DNA from 3 places in the Pseudooceanicola sp. NS-SX8 genome. Region 2 is predicted to be linked to each of the others. Evidence: riboswitches for the same ligand, from Rfam matches in the RefSeq annotation. Region 2 holds a riboswitch; each other region holds the start of a gene.
The links. Region 2 has a riboswitch for cobalamin ahead of AC2IR1_RS05220 (5-methyltetrahydropteroyltriglutamate--homocysteine S-methyltransferase). Riboswitches for the same ligand answer to the same signal wherever they lie in the genome.

Region 1: linked by a shared signal. The riboswitch ahead of nrdH (glutaredoxin-like protein NrdH) and the one ahead of AC2IR1_RS05220 (5-methyltetrahydropteroyltriglutamate--homocysteine S-methyltransferase) in region 2 are both predicted to bind cobalamin.
Region 3: linked by a shared signal. The riboswitch ahead of AC2IR1_RS05685 (TonB-dependent receptor plug domain-containing protein) and the one ahead of AC2IR1_RS05220 (5-methyltetrahydropteroyltriglutamate--homocysteine S-methyltransferase) in region 2 are both predicted to bind cobalamin.

The regions. Positions count from the first base shown of each region.
Region 1 covers NZ_CM170819.1:4,787,962-4,793,305, forward strand. Annotated here, with positions in the region: gene nrdF (class 1b ribonucleoside-diphosphate reductase subunit beta) at 1-117, opposite strand, end outside; gene nrdE (class 1b ribonucleoside-diphosphate reductase subunit alpha) at 352-2,493, opposite strand; gene nrdI (class Ib ribonucleoside-diphosphate reductase assembly flavoprotein NrdI) at 2,469-2,891, opposite strand; gene nrdH (glutaredoxin-like protein NrdH) at 2,907-3,128, opposite strand; cobalamin riboswitch at 3,223-3,413, opposite strand; gene AC2IR1_RS22000 (FGGY-family carbohydrate kinase) at 3,513-4,883, opposite strand; gene AC2IR1_RS22005 (L-rhamnose mutarotase) at 4,894-5,208, opposite strand; gene AC2IR1_RS22010 (ABC transporter permease) at 5,208-5,344, opposite strand, start outside.
Region 2 covers NZ_CM170819.1:1,125,715-1,131,058, forward strand. Annotated here, with positions in the region: gene AC2IR1_RS05210 (ABC transporter ATP-binding protein) at 1-440, opposite strand, end outside; gene AC2IR1_RS05215 (IclR family transcriptional regulator) at 757-1,572, shown strand; cobalamin riboswitch at 2,202-2,409, shown strand; gene AC2IR1_RS05220 (5-methyltetrahydropteroyltriglutamate--homocysteine S-methyltransferase) at 2,538-3,683, shown strand; gene AC2IR1_RS05225 (TRAP transporter substrate-binding protein) at 3,688-4,668, shown strand; gene AC2IR1_RS05230 (TRAP transporter small permease) at 4,665-5,177, shown strand; gene AC2IR1_RS05235 (TRAP transporter large permease) at 5,170-5,344, shown strand, end outside.
Region 3 covers NZ_CM170819.1:1,232,172-1,237,515, reverse strand. Annotated here, with positions in the region: gene AC2IR1_RS05695 (copper chaperone PCu(A)C) at 1-140, shown strand, start outside; gene AC2IR1_RS05690 (SCO family protein) at 200-793, shown strand; cobalamin riboswitch at 872-1,077, shown strand; gene AC2IR1_RS05685 (TonB-dependent receptor plug domain-containing protein) at 1,212-3,071, shown strand; gene AC2IR1_RS05680 (ABC transporter substrate-binding protein) at 3,071-3,886, shown strand; gene AC2IR1_RS05675 (FecCD family ABC transporter permease) at 3,883-4,863, shown strand; gene AC2IR1_RS05670 (ABC transporter ATP-binding protein) at 4,860-5,344, shown strand, end outside.

The DNA of each region.
Region 1 (5,344 bases), 1.3 Mb from region 2:
CTCGGGCAGCCAGAAGTTCACCGTCAGGCGGTTCCAGACCTCGAGGTCCTTGTCATCCTGCAGCCGGTTCCAGTTGATGGCACGCGGAACGGAGACCCGTTGCAACTCGTCCTTCATCGTTTCAGATCCTCGGATTTTCGACGTCGGTATCACGTCGGTATCATGTCGGTATCGCGTCGGTGCGACAGGCGGGCGGCGCTGCGCCCGGTTGAGATCGGGTCGGGGGCGCTGCCCCCGTCTCCGTGCCGGAGACTCCCCCGGAGTATTTTGCGCCGTCGAATGAACAGGGCGCCGGGCCCTTCCCATTCGATGGCCGGAAATACTCCGGGGTGCGGGGCAGAGCCCCGCGGATCAGAGGGTGCAGCTGACGCAGCCCTCAACCTCCGTGCCTTCCAGCGCGGCCTGGCGCAGGCGGACGTAGTAGATCGTCTTGATGCCCTTCTTCCAGGCCAGGATCTGGGCGCGGTTGATGTCCCGTGTGGTGGCCTCTGCCGGGAAGAACAGCGTCAGCGACAGGCCCTGGTCCACGTGTTCGGTGGCCGCCGCGTAGGTCTCGATCAGGGCCTCGGGCCCGATCTCGTAGGCGTCGCGGTAGTATTCCAGGTTGTCGTTGGTCATGTAGGGCGCGGGGTAGTAGACGCGGCCCAGCTTGCCTTCCTTGCGGATCTCCACCTTGGACACGATCGGGTGAATCGAGGAGGTGGAGTTGTTGATGTAGCTGATCGAGCCCGTCGGCGGCACCGCCTGGAGGTTCCGGTTGTAGAGGCCGTGCTGCATCACCGCCTCCTTCAGCTCCGCCCAGTCGGCGCGGGTCGGCAGTTCCTGCCCGAAGCGCTTGAACAGACCACGGACCTCTTCGCTTTCGGGCAGCCAGTCGCGGGTCACGTATTTGTCGAAGAAGGTGCCGTCGGCATAGGTCGAGGTTTCGAAGCCCTTGAACCGGATGCCGGTTTCCTTCGCGAGGGCGCAGGAGGCGCGGATCGCGTGGAAGGCCACGGCGGCGAAATAGGCGGAGGTGAATTCCACCCCTTCCGGGCTGCCGTAGTGGATGCGTTCGCGCGCCAGGAAGCCGTGCAGGTTCATCTGGCCCAGGCCGATGGCATGACTTTCGTCATTGCCGCGCCGGATCGAGGGCACGGAGTCGATCGAGGACATTTCCGACACTGCCGTCAGGGCGCGGATCGCGGCCTCCACCGTCTGGCCCAGGTCGGGGCCGTCCATGGTGCGCGCGATGTTCAGCGAGCCGAGGTTGCAGGAAATATCGGTGCCCAGGTGATCGTAGGAAAGGTCATCCTTGAAGGTCGACGCCTCGCTCACCTGCAGGATTTCCGAGCAGAGGTTGGACATGGTGATGCGGCCCGCAATGGGGTTCGCGGCATTCACCGTGTCTTCGAACATGATGTAGGGATAGCCGCTTTCGAACTGGATCTCCGCCAGGGTCTGGAAGAATTCCCGCGCGTTGATCTTCTTCTTGCGGATGCGCTTGTCCTCGACCATCTCGTCATATTTCTCGGTCACCGAGATTTCCGAGAAGGGCTTGCCGTAGACCTTTTCCACGTCGTGCGGCGAGAAGAGGTACATCGGTGCGTTCTTCTTCGCCAGTTCGAAGGTCACGTCGGGGATGACCACGCCGAGGGAGAGCGTCTTGATGCGGATCTTCTCATCCGCGTTCTCGCGCTTGGTGTCGAGGAAGCGCAGGATGTCGGGGTGGTGGGCGTTGAGGTACACGGCCCCTGCCCCTTGGCGCGCGCCAAGCTGGTTGGCGTAGGAGAAGCTGTCTTCGAGCAGTTTCATGATCGGGATGACGCCGGAGGACTGGTTCTCGATACCCTTGATCGGCGCACCGTGTTCCCGGATGTTGGTCAGCATCAAGGCCACGCCGCCGCCGCGCTTGGACAGCTGCAGGGCCGAGTTGATGCCGCGCCCGATGCTTTCCATGTTGTCTTCGAGGCGGAGCAGGAAGCAGGAGACCAGCTCGCCCCGGCTCTTCTTGCCGGCGTTGAGGAAGGTGGGGGTGGCAGGCTGGAAGCGGCCCGACAGGATCTCTTCCATCATCGACATGGCGAGCTTCTGATCGCCGCGCGCCAGCGCGAGGGAGACCATCACCACGCGGTCCTCGTAGCGTTCAAGGTAGCGTTGCCCGTCGCGGGTCTTCAGCGTGTAGCTGGTGTAGTACTTGAAGGCGCCGAGGAAGGTCGGGAAGCGGAACTTCTTCTTGTAGGCGGCATCCCAGATCGCGGCCAGGAAATCACGGGGGTAGGCCGCCAGGACCTCTGCCTCGTAATAGCCCTCGTCGACCAGGTATTCGAGCTTCTCGTCCAGCGAATGGAAGAAGACGGTGTTCTGGTTCACATGGGTCAGGAAGTACTGCCGCGCCGCCATGCGATCGGCGTCGAAGCGGATCTGCCCCTCGCCGTCGTAGAGGTTCAGCATGGCGTTCAGCGCGTGGTAGTCGAGGCCGGACTCGGTCAGGCTGTCGTGGCGGTCAAGCATTGGGTCCCCCAGAATGCGTCGAGCCCGTCACGGATGCGGGCAAAATCCCTGGCCGTGCCGGCCAGTTCGAACTTGGTGAGCAGCGGAACTTGGCACTTGCGGGAAATCACGTCCCCCGCAAGGCCGTAGGTGGTGCCGAAGTTGCGGTTGCCGGTGCCGATGACGCCGCGGATGCCCGCCCGGTTGGCCGGGTCGTTCAGGAAGCGGATCACCTGTTTCGGCACCGCGCCGCGCCCCTCGCCATCGGCATAGGTGGGGCAGATCAGCACGTATTCGGCAGGCACGGGCGGAAGCGCCTCCTTCGGCGAGACGGGGATACGCAGCGCGGGCCGCCCGAGAGAGGCGATGAAGCGCAGGGTATTCCCGCTGGCGGAAGAGAAGAAGAGCAGCCCGGGCATGGGAAGATCCCCGGATCAGGAGGCGAGGCGGCCGATCATGTCAGGGCGGAAACCGGACCAGTGTTCACCGTCCGCGATCACCACCGGCGCCTGACGGTAGCCGAGCTCGGTCACGCGCGCCATGGCATCCGCGTCCTGCGTCAGGTCGACGACATCGTAGGGCAGGCCCTTGGCGTCGAGCGCGCGGGTGGTGGCGGTGCACTGCACGCAGGCGGGTTTGCTGTAGACGGTGATCATGCTCTGCATCCTCGTTATCACCAGCGGGCAGGGACGCAGAGGCACGGGCCTGCTGGCCCGCTTGCCGATACGCCCCGAACCCACCGTTCGCGGTCAAAATCCAGTGCCTCGGGCAGGTTTCCTGACTCCACGGGTCATCGCGTTTTCCGACCTTCCCGGACCGGGGCCCAGTGGCGATTTCGGAAACGCTCACCGCTTACAGTTGCGGGGGCAGCGCCGGATTTGCACCGGCTTCCCTCTTCGTCGGCGGCAAGGCCACCGGACACCTGAAGCACCCATATCTAGACCATGAGAGGTCGGGGGCGTCAATATGCTGATTTGAAAACCGTCATTCCCGGCGGCCTCGCGGATCGCCAAAGCCTGCAGGGCAGGCAGCGGAGGAGGTCAGGCGTAGTGCATTTCCCGGACCAGTGCCAGCCAGTTTTCCGCGTAATCGCGCAGGGGGGCCGGATCGGCGCAACGGACCTGAGTCGTCCGGGGCAGCGGCGCATCTGCCCCCGCCAGCAGCGCCGCGCCGACACTGGTGCCCGTGGCGGAGGCCGCGATGCGGACCTCGCCCCGCAGCGCCGCCAGCATTGCCGTGAAATCCGCGTTGCGGGCGAAGGGCCCCTCGACGATCACCGGGCCTTCGGCGGCGACCAGGGACAGGCAGGTGTCGGTGACCAACGCGAGATACCACGACAGCGCCAGCATGCGTGCCCCCTCGCCCGAAGGCTGCCGTGTCCAGGCATGGGTGCGCCCCTTGAAGGGCCCGCTGTCGGTGACGACGGAGGGAAGAAGGGCCACGCCGGACAGCACCTCTGCCATGTCGGCCGCCGTCGGGCGCGCGTCGGAGCCGTCCCGGATGACCTCGTAGGCGCGTCCGCCCATGAACCGGGCAGAGGGGACGGGCTGCCCCAGGGCGTTGACATTGACCAGCGTATCGCGCGCGGGATCCATGGTCGGGGTGCGTCCTCCCATGGCCATGGCCACCACCCAGGTTCCGGTGGAAACCACCGAGAAGGGCGCAGGCTGCGCCAGGATATGGGGGTAGAGCGAGGCATTGCTGTCATGTATTCCGCAAAACACCGGCGTGCGCGGCGAAAGCCCGCTCTGCGCCGCGATCCCGGCACTGACATGACCCAGCATGTCGTCGGCGCGATGCGCCGGCGCCATCTTCCCCGCAAGGCCAAGCCGCGCCACGAGGGAGGAGAATTCACCACGGTAGGGGTTCCACAGGTCGGTGTGGCATCCCAGAGAGGTCACATCCGTCGCCATCCGTCCCGTCAGGCGATAACCCCAGTACTGCGGATAGGTCAGGATATGCGCCACCCGGTCGCGCAGCGCGGGATCGGTTTCGAACTGCCAGAAGAGCTGCGCGCCCAGGTTCAGCCCAAGCGGCAGCCTGGGCGATCCGGTTTCGGCAAAGCCCGGACGAATTGCATCGTAATCGCGCGCCAACGTGTCGGGGCCGTCGTGTTCATAGTCCAGCATCGGTGCCGCCAGCCCGCCCGCCGCATCCAGCAGGACCGCACTGGCACCATGGGTCGTGACCGAAATCGCATCGACGCCATGTTCCGCCTGGAACCGCGCCAGGCCATCCAGGAAAAAGGCCCAGTGCCCTTCCAGGTCGACCTGCGGCCAAGGCGGGCCGGGCAGCACGTGATTGGGCCGCGTCAGCACCGCGATTTCTTCCAGGGTGGAACCATCGACCAGGGCCAGCTTGGCGTTGGTCTTGCCCACGTCGATCACGGCGATATGGCGATGCGCGTTCATCCCGCCCCCCTCAGGCCATCAAGAAGACGGTTTCAAGCGCCGTCTCCACCGGGCGGTTGTCCGGATGGGTTTCCATGATGTCGGCCATGTGGGCCCACCAGCGCTGCATGACCGGGTGATCGGGAAGGGCCGCCATGCCGTGATCCGGCGCCCGCCAGAGCACACCGAAGAGCGCGCGCGTTTCGGGATCGTAGTGGATCGAGTAATCCTGCACGCCCGCCTCCTTCAGCAGGGTGACCAGCTCCGGCCAGATCTCGTCGTGGCGGCGGCGGTATTCCTGCAGGCAGCCGGGGTTCAGGACCATGCGGAAGGCGTGCTTTTCCATCAGCCCCTCCGCAGCCGCGACCAGAGCCTGGGCAGGGCAATGACCCCGATGAGCAGCAGGCCGATGAAGATCGACATGACGATGCCCGGCACGTTCAGCAGCCCCAGGCCGAAGGTCACCAGCCCCATGACGAAGG
Region 2 (5,344 bases):
CCCAGGCCGGTCATTTCCAGCAATTCGCGGATCCGGGCGGGGCGTTGCGCTTTCGGCATACCCGTCGCTTCCATCGCCAGTTCAATGTTGCGGGCAGCGGTGCGCCACGGCAGCAGCGCCTTGCCATAGTCCTGAAAGACCACGGCGATGTCGGGGCGCGGTCTGCGCAGCTCGTGGCCGTCCAGAAGGACCTTGCCGTTTTCGGGCTGCAGCAGCGCCGCGATCAGGCGTAGCAGGGTGGTCTTGCCGCTGCCGGACGGGCCGACAACGCAGACGACTTCGCCGGCTTTCATGTCGAGGCTCAGATCCTCGAGGATCGTCTTGCCACCCAGGACGACGGTGCTGCGCCAGATCCGTATCAGCGCTTTCAGGGCGTCATCGGGGTTGGCGGCCGAAATGGCGGGCTGGCTCTGGGAGTGGATATCGAGAGCTTCGGTCATCTGTTCCTCGTTTGTCACGAAGAGCACTCAGCATAACCTAATGAGGTTTGTTAATAACGAAATATATTCGGGAAGGGATAAAATCATGCTGTCGCTCGAATTTGCCTAAGATATGCGCAAAGTCTCTTAGTGTCGGCTTGACTGAGGTGATGACAGTGGGTCCCGGTCTCAGTCTCCCGAGAATGCGGGCAGCCGAAGCGCCATGTAATTCGTTCACTGCGAATAATCTGATCGGAAACTGAGGTAAGTTGCTTGCCCAATCCGCCTCCGTGGTCCTACAACCGTCGGCGAGCAGGAAGACGCAGGAGACAGAGACATGGGTGACAGCCCGGCCCCCAAGGCGACCGAGGCCGCGACATCAAAGCGCGGGATCCAGTCCATCGACACTGCCGGGCGCATCCTGAAGGGGATGATCGGCTCTCCACGTCCGCTGATGCTGAAAGAGTTGTCGGACATGACTGGTCTGCCGGGTGGTCAGTTGCATGCCTACCTGGTCAGCCTGAAAGAGTTGGGCCTGGTCGAGCAGGAGACAGGGCAGGGCCGCTACCTGTTGGGGCCCTTCGCCCTCACACTGGGTGCGGCCCGGATGCGCAGCTTCGATCCACTCAACCGCGCCTCGAACGACCTACAGAACATCGCCCGTGATAACGCCTTGCTGATGACACTCAGCGTCTGGGACTTCGAGCGCCCGGCCATTGTGCAGGTGCATCGCGGCACCTTCGATATCCAGGTTCCGCTCTATCCCGGCGGGACGCATCGCCTGTTGACCAGCGCGGCGGGGATGCTGTTCTCGGCCTACCTGCCGGAAGATATCATTGCCAGCGGCATCCGCGAAGAGCTGCGCAGCGGATATCGCGCGGCGCACCACAGCCTGCCGACCACCTTCGAGGAATGGCAGGCCGCAGCCGAGCGCATCCGGGCACAGGGCTATGCGAGCCTGGAAGACAGTCCGCACATCGGTCTGAACGCGGCGTCTTTCCCGGTGATCGACTTCAATGGGCGACTGCAATTCACCTTCACCGCCATGGGCTTCTCGTCCGAGTTTGGCCTGTCGCCGGACAACCGTCTGATGCAGATGTTGCTTAAAGAGAGCCAGCGCATGTCGGCGGAGCTGGGATGGGCCGGTCGTTAACAGGGTCTCTTTTGCACAAACCGGTCGATGGCCGAGACCTACCCTTCCCCAGACGGAGGTATCCCACAACTTCCGTGATAGGTATGCCGAGCGCTATGTAGCTGTTGAGGGCTGCAGTTGCGAATATCAGGGGGACTTCATTGATGCCCGATGAAGTGGTGAGTCTGGGCATGTTGCGAGTGTGTCAGGTGCGCAGATGGACCCAATCTCTGTGTTCCCAATGTCGTCTCAAGTCATTGAATTTGTTGCGTCCGCGCTTGATATGTTCTCACAATAACTCGTTGTTCTTGTGTTGTTCGAACGATCCTCCCCGGTGCGCCACTTCCCGAAACAGCCAGCTGAGATCATTCGGACACCTTCCGATCTTGCAACTCGGTGTCTGCTGATTTTGGATTTTCCGTTCCCGATATGATGTCCTGAAGGGCCGCGCTCTGGCCGTAGCGCGAGGCCTCGCCTTGCGCTTCATATCCCGGGATCACGATCCGTTGCTCGGCCTTCGCGCGGGGCTCCTTTGATGTCGAAGCTCTGGGTTTCCTCCGCGCGGGCCGGACTGCCGTGTGAGCGGCGCTAATGATCTTGTTGCAGGGAATGGGCCGCTGGCCAGATTGACCGGCCTGCCCGCAAGCCGCATACTCCCCGCGATTTCAGGTGCCGCAGGAAGCTGCGGAGAATAGGGAATCCGGTGAGGGACAACCGTGTTGGACCAAATCCGGAGCTGCCCCCGCAACTGTAAGCGGAGAGTCTCCCCGAAAGACCACTGGTGCGACAGGCGCCGGGAAGGTCGGGAGAGGCACTGATCCGCGAAGCCAGGAGACCTGCCTGAAACGCTCACCTGTTCCGATCGCGGGGTGCGTATCGGGCGCGGCTTCTTCCGTAATGGTGACATTCCGCGGGTCCTGCCTGGTGCAGGGCCTTTTCCTGCACGGCATTCGGGCGCGGCCCGGTGTCATCCGAAGAGGTATGTCATGACGGCACATGATTCCAAGATCATCCCTGAAACCCCCAAACGCAAAGCGCCTTACCGGGCAGATCATGTCGGCTCGCTCCTGCGGCCCGAACCTGTGCGAGAGCTCCGCGAACGCGGCATCTTCGACGAGGAACTGACCTGCGTCGAGGACATGGCAGTCCGCGATCTGGTGAAGCTGCAAAAGGAAGCCGGACTGCATGTCTTCACGGATGGAGAGGTGCGCCGTGCCTTCTGGCACTATGACTTCATGGGCATGCTGACCGGGCTGGACATGAAACCGTCCAGCCGGAGCCTTCCCTTCAAGACCGAATACAAGACCCCACCGATCGAGGCGCATCTGACCGGGCCGCTCGACTTCCCCGAAGATCACCCGATGCTGCGCCACTACACCTTCCTGGCGGAGCAGTTGTCCCCCGGCGACGGCATTCCCAAGATTTCCATCCCCGGCCCCTCGGCCTGCCATTTCCGGATGGAAGCGGAGAACATCGAATATGAGCCCTATCGGGATCAGGAACTGATGTTCCATGATATCGCCCAGACCTATCGCAAGGCCGTGCAGGCCTTCTACGACGTGGGCTGCCGCTACCTGCAACTGGATGACATCTTCTTTGCCTACCTGGGCGACCCCAAGCAACGCGAGCAGCGTCGTGCCATGGGGCAGGATCCGGACGAACTGGTGATGAAATATGCCTGGATGCTGGAGGAGGCGATCAAGGACCGCCCCGATGACCTGATCATCGGCATGCACATGTGCCGGGGCAATTTCCGCTCGTCCCATGTGGCCGAAGGCGGCTATCACTTTGCGGCCGATGCGATCTTCAACACGACCTCTGTCGATGTCTATCTGATGGAGTACGACACCGAGCGCGCAGGCGGGCTGGAGCCGCTGGCCAAGCTGCCCAAGGGGAACAAGCGGGTCATGCCCGGCTTCATAACCACCAAGCATGGCGAGCTGGAAAGCATGGACTGGATCAAGTCCAAGTACGACGAGGCTTCGAAATACGTCGATATCGATCAGCTGGGGGTCGCCCCGCAGTGTGGTTTCTCCTCGACCGAACACGGCAACAACATCACCGTGGATGACGAGAAGCGGAAGCTGGAGCTGGTGGTCAAGGTCGCCGAAGAGATCTGGAACGAAGTCTGAGGTCATGACCATGAAGATCCTGAAGGCGGCCGCTTTTGCGGCCTCTCTCGGTGTGCCTGCCGGGCTGTGCGCCGAGACGCTGAAGTTCGCCCATTTCGTACCGCCCACCCACACGCTGACAGCTGCGATCGTCGATCCGCTGACCGAAGGGGTGGCCGACGCCGGTCTGGTGATCGAGACCTATCCCGGTGGCAAGCTGGGCGCTGGACCTGCCGAGCAATATGTCCGTGCGGTTCAGGGTGTCGCCGATATCGTCTGGGGCTTGCCGGGATATACCTCCTCGCAATTTCCGCTGACCATGCTGACCGAATTGCCCGGTGCCTTGCCTGCGGGCATGACGGGCGCTGACATGCTGTGGAACGGCTGGGATGCCGGGGTGATCCGCAGGGAGTTCCCGGCGACCACGCCGCTCGCGCTGTGGACGGCAGAAGCCTCGGTCCTGATCCTGCGCGACAGGGTCGTTCGCAGGCCCGAGGATCTCTCCGGTCTGAAGATCCGCGTCTCGGGCTCGATCACCGGGGAGGTCGTCCGGGCGCTTGGGGCGACGCCGGTGCAGATGCCGGCGGGGGACGTCTACAATGCGCTGCAGACCGGGCTGATCGACGGCGTGATCATGGGCTCCAGCGGGATTTCGGACTTCAAGCTGGACGAGGTTCTGAGCCATGTCACCCTCGGCATTCCGCTCGGCAATCAAGGGTTCTACGTGGTGGCCAACTCCCGCCGCATCGATGCCCTGCCTGAAAGGGAACGCGCGGCGCTTGATGCGGCATCCGGTCGGGATCTTTCCCGCCACGCCGAGGCGCTGTGGAATGCCAGGGGCGAGGCCGCGATCGCGGATCTGCGAAACCGGGCCGACGGGATCGTGACGGATCTGACGGAAGACGAGGCAGCAGCCTTCCGGGCGGTACTTGCACCGTTCACCAGGGAAAAGCTCGAAGAGCTTGGCGCGTCCGAAGCCCTCGCCGTGATGCAGGGGGGCGAATGACCGCCCCTGCCTTGGTGCGCGCGATTGATCGGGGGGTGGGCGGTCTCGCCCACCTCGCCGGTGCGGGGTCTGCGCTGTCCATCCTCTTGCTGACACTACTGCTCTTTGCCGATGTCGCCGGGCGGGCCCTGGGCGTGCCGCTCTTCGGCGCGCAGGACCTGGCGGAAATGGTCATGGTCCTCGCGACCTTCGGTGCGGTTGCCATGCTGGAACGGCAGGATGCCCAGATCCGGGTGGAGCTTTTGCGCCCCGCTCTTCCTTCGCTGATCAATGGCGCCATGGACAGGTTCACTTCGGCCCTTGCGGCCCTGATCTATGGCGCCCTTGCCTGGACGCTGGCAGAGGCTGCGGCGCTGTCCTCGATGCTGTCCCTGTCGACCAACATCCTGGGCTTGCCGCGTGCACCCTTCCAGTACCTGCTGGCAGCCATGGCGGTCATCGCTGCGTTGTCCGCCATGGCACGCGCCTGCTTCGGGGGCGAAGGGCCAGGGAGGCCCCGGAATGAGTGACGCTATGACCGGCCTGGTGGGGCTGTCCCTGCTGGTGCTCATGATCCTGCTGCGCGTCCCCGTGGCCCTGGCCATGTTCAGCGTCGGGCTTGGTGGGATCTGGATACTCTCGGGGCCACAGGCCGCCTTCAGCCTCCTTGCCTCGGAGACCTTCACCCTTGCCTCCA
Region 3 (5,344 bases), 110 kb from region 2:
TCATGGACCTTCAGCAGCCGCTCGTCGAAGGTGACGAGGTCGCCGTCAAGCTGGTCTTTGAAAAGGCCGGGGAGACCACCATGCAGCTGGAGATCGGCGCCCCCAATGCCAAGTCCGCGCATGAGCACATGAGCCACTGAACAGCCCCGGCCCCGCGCCCCGCGCGGGGCTGGACAGCCACACGGAAAGGACCCCTGCAATGAACGCCAAGAAAGCTGCCATCCTCGGGCTCTGGATCCTGGCCGGCGCCGCCCTGATCGCCTTCGCAAGCTTCAAGGTCTTCCAGCCCATGCTGAACCGCTCCCTCGCCGAGGACCTGGGGCGCGGCGACTACACCCTGATGACCACCGCGGGCGTGCCCTTCACCGAAGACAGCCTGAAGGGCGAACCTAGCGCGGTCTTCTTCGGCTTCACCCACTGCCCCGAGGTCTGCCCGACGACATTGGGCGATATCGCCACCTGGCAAGAGGACCTCGCCTCCACCGGGCAGCAGATCCGCGTCTTCTTCATCACCGTCGATCCCGAACGCGACACAGTGGAGCAGCTGCGCGACTACACCTCCTGGGTGCCCGACGTGCAGGGCGTGGCCGGCGATCCGGAGGAAATCGCCAAGGCGATCAAGGCCTTCCGCATCTACGCCCGCAAGGTGGAGCTGGAGGACGGAGATTACACGATGGATCACTCCGCCTCCGTGCTGCTGTTCGACCGCAAGGGGCGCTTCTTCGAACCGATCGGCTACCAGGAGGATTACGATCGTGCCGTCGGCAAGATCCGCCGCCTGCTGAACGGCTGACCTCCTGCGCCTGTGGCGCGAATGCCGATGCCCGGGGCCGCCTCGGACAGGGCTCTTGCCGAAATCGATTCCCTGCTCTAGGCAGATTTCCGCTTCGGTCCGGACCCAAGGGTCCGGTGAATAGGGAATGCGGTGAGGGGGACAGCCCCAATTCCGCAGCTGCCCCCGCAACTGTAGGCGGAGAGCGACGCCGGACCATGTCACTGCTGCAACCACTGCGGCGGGAAGACCCGGAAGAGCCGTGACCCGCAAGTCAGGAGACCTGCCGAGGCCGATCACCCAGTCCGGGCGCGGGGCGCGTCCGAGGCGACGGACCTTCCGTAGCGGTGGCATCGCAACCGTCTGCGGCAGGCACTTCCCTTCCCAGACAGCCCGACATGCTTCTCCCGGTGAGGCCGGGAATACGAAGGGAAAGTACATGACAGCGTTCCAGCGCGCCCTTGCGCAGACCACCGCCCTGACGACCGTGACCCTGGCCATTGCCCTGACCGGCACCGCAACCCGGGCCCAGGACGTCGTCGAACTCGACGCGATCACCGTCACCGCCAACCGCGAGGCGACCGAGGTCGACAAATCCGGCTCCACCGTCGAAGTGATCGAGGAAGACGAGATCCGCGAAGCCGGTGAAGTGCGCCTGGTCGACTTCCTGAACACCCTGCCCGGCATTTCGATCAGCACCAACGGTCCGGCCGGAACCACCTCCACCCTGCGCATCCGTGGCGCGGCGGGGGCCTATATCGGCGTCTATGTCGACGGCATCGACGTGAACGATCCGTCCTCCACCCAGATCTCCTTCGACTGGGCGAACCTGAGCACCGCCGACGTCTGCCGGATCGAAGTCCTGAAGGGTGCGCAATCGGCGCTTTACGGATCGTCCGCAATTGCCGGGGTGATCAACATCACCACCAACCGTGCGACCGAACTGGGCGTGACCAACCGCTACGCGGCGGAACTGGGCAGCTACAACACCGCGCGCCTTTCGTTCAACTCCTCCTGGCTGGGCGAGCGCGGCAGCTTTGCCGCCACGATCAGCCACGTCACCTCCGACGGTTTCTCCGCCGCGGATGAGAACGACGGCAACACCGAGGCCGACGGCACCGTGGCCACCCGCCTGTCCTTTGCCGGCGAATACGACGTCTCCGACGATCTGACCGTCGGCATGGCCGGTTTCTGGCAGAAATCGAAGGGCGATTACGACGGCTATGCCTGGAACGGCACCGCCTACGTGCTGGGCGACGGCACGCCGGACGAATACAACGAGGCGGAACAGCTGGGCCTGCGCGCCTTTGCGAAGCTGACCACCGGCGCGGTGGAGAACGAATTCGCCCTGCAATACTACCGCAACGACCGCACCAGCTACAGCGACGGCTACGCGACCCCCTACCTGGGTGAGCGCAGCTCCCTCTCCTACGTCGGGACCATGGCGCTCGGCCCGACCTTCGACCTGTCCTTCGGCGGCGATGCGACCCGCGAAAGCTACGACGGCAGCACCGAAGACGCGGACTACAAGACCTACGGGATCTTCACCGAAGGCAAGTGGGCACCGACAGATCAGCTCGACGTGGTCGCCTCGGTGCGCCAGGACGATCACTCGACCTTCGGCGGGCACACCAGCGGGCGGCTCTCCGTCGCCTATCGTCCGAGCGATGACCTGATCCTGCGCTTCGCAGGCGGCACCGGGTTCCGCGCGCCCTCCCTCTACGAGCTCTACTCGGCCTATTACGGCAACCCCGACCTCGACCCCGAGACCTCGGAAACCTACGAGGTGGGGATCGAGAAACGCTTCGGTGAGACGGCCTTCGTGAAGGCGACCCTGTTCCACACGGAGATCACCGACCTGATCCAGTGGTCCAGCAGCACCTCCACCTACCAGCAGGTCGAAGGCACCAGCACCATGGAAGGGGTCGAGCTTTCGGGGGGTTACACCTTCACGCCGAACCTGCGGCTGACGGCGAACTACACCTACACCAAGGCCCATGACGCCGATGGGGATCGCCTGGTGCGCGTGCCGCTGCACGACATCAACGTCAGCCTGAACGCCGACCTGACCGACCGCATGACCGCCGGCCTTTCCGTCCAGCGCGTCATCGACACCGTGGACAGCAGCGCGACCCTGCCCGACTACACCCTGGTGAACCTCAACTTCGGCTACATGCTGAACGCGCAGACCGAGGCCTATGTCCGGGTGGAAAACCTGCTGGACGAGGAATACGAGACCGTCAGCGGCTACGGCACCTCTGACCGCGCGATCTACTTCGGCGTCCGCGGAACGTTCTGATGATCCGGCGCGCCGCGATCCTTGCCCTTCTCGCCGCCCTGGCCAGCCCGGCCGGAGCGCAGGAGGCCCCGCGGCGCGTCGTTTCGATGAACCTCTGCACCGATCAGCTTGCCATGATGCTGGCCGACCCCGGCCAGCTTCTTTCCATCTCCTGGATCTCCCGCGACCCGCGCAGTTCCGCCATGGCGGAAGACGCGATGGACTATCCCGTCAACCATGGCCGGGCCGAAGAGATCTGGCTGATGAAACCCGACCTTGTCCTGTCGGGCACCTACACGTCCCGCGCGGCGGTGGAGATGCTGAAACGCCTGGGAACCCGCGTGGTCGAGGTGCCCCCGGCCTCCAGCCTGGACGACATCCCCGACCGGATCATGACCATCGGACGCGCGATCGGTCACGAAGACCGCGCCCGCGCCCTGGCGGACGATTTCACCGCCCGCCTGGAGACGCTGCGCGAAGACGTGTCCGAACGCCCCTCTGCCGCGATCTACTACGCCAACGGATATACCACCGGCGACCGCACGCTGGCGGGAGAGATCCTGATCACCGCCGGGTTCAGCAACATCGCGGGCGACAGCTATGGCGGCCACCTGCCGCTGGAACTGCTGGCCATGGCCGAGCCCGACGCGATCATCACCGGCACCCCCTACCCCGGCGCCTCCCGGTCCGAAGAGATCCTGCAGCATCCCGTCGTCGAAGCCCTGCGCGAACGCGCCGCAGGCCGCGCGGTGACCGACAGGGACTGGATCTGCGGCACCCCGCACGTGCTGCGCGCCATCGAAGACCTCACCGCATTCCGGAAGACCGTCAAATGAGCCGCCTGGCTGCCCTTCTCATCACCCTCGTCCTGCTGCTGTCCCTGGCGTCGCTGACCGTCGGGCCTGCGGATGCAGGGCTCTCCGCTTCCTTCCGCGCCCTCTTTGGCGATGGCGGGCCGCTCGTCCTCGTCATGCAGGAAATTCGCCTGCCCCGCATGCTTCTGGGGCTGATGATCGGTGCGTCCCTCGGACTGTCCGGCGCCGCACTGCAGGGCTACCTGCGCAATCCGCTGGCCGAACCGGGGCTCATCGGCATTTCCTCTTCGGCAGCACTTGGCGCGGTCATCGCGATCCAGACCGGGTTGTCGGCGGCCTTTGCACTGGCCCTGCCGCTGATGGCCCTGGGGTTTGCATTGCTGGCCGTGCTGATCCTGCTCGCGCTGTCGGGTGCACGGGGCGACACCCTGACGCTGATCCTCGCCGGGATCGCGATTTCCGCCACCTCGGGCGCATTGACACAGCTGGTGCTGAACCTCTCTCCCAATCCTTTCGCAACCTCCGAGATCGTGTTCTGGCTGATGGGATCGCTCGCTGACAGGTCGATGACGCATGTCCTCCTGGCTGCACCCTTCATGGCCGTGGGCATCCTGTTGCTGGCGGGGATCGGGCGTTCCCTGGATGCGCTCACCCTGGGCGAGGATGCGGCGGCATCCATGGGCGTCAACCTGCGGCGCCTGCGCCTGCGGGTGGTCATCGGCACGGCATGTGTCGTCGGGGCCGGCACCGCGGTGGCCGGGGCCATCGGCTTCATCGGTCTCGTGGTGCCCCATCTGCTGCGGCGGTTTACCGGCAACCGGCCCGGCCCGCTGCTCTGGGCCTCCGCGCTTGGCGGGGCGGCGATGCTGCTGGCCGCCGATGTCGCGGTGCGCCTTCTGCTGCCCGATCGCGACCTGAAGCTCGGCGTGCTGACAGCGCTTGTCGGCGCCCCGTTCTTCCTGCACCTCATCTGGCGCAACCGGAGGGAACGCGCATGACCCTTCTGTCGATCAAGGACCTGAGCGTGTCGCTGCGCGGTCGCAACGTCTTCAGCGATGTTTCCTTCGACATCGCACCGGGCGAATTCGTCGGGCTGATCGGGCCGAATGGCGCGGGCAAGACGACCCTGATGCGCGCGGCCCTGGGGCTGATCCCGGCGCAGGGGCAAAGCTCCCTCGCGGCCCTGGATACCTCCGAGCGAGCCCGCGCCGCCGCCTGGATGCCCCAGGCCCGGGAGATCGCCTGGCCCGTCTCGGTCGAGGCGCTCGTGGCACTTGGCCGCCTGCCCCATGGCCGCACCGGAGGCCCAGCCGATCACGCCGCCATCTCTGCCGCGATGACGCGCATGGCGCTGGATCCGCTGCGCAAGCGGACGGCAACCCGGCTGTCGGGCGGCGAACAGGCCCGCGCCCTGATCGCCCGTGCGCTGGCACAGGAAACCCCTCTGCTCATGGCCGATGAACCCACTGCCGGGCTCGA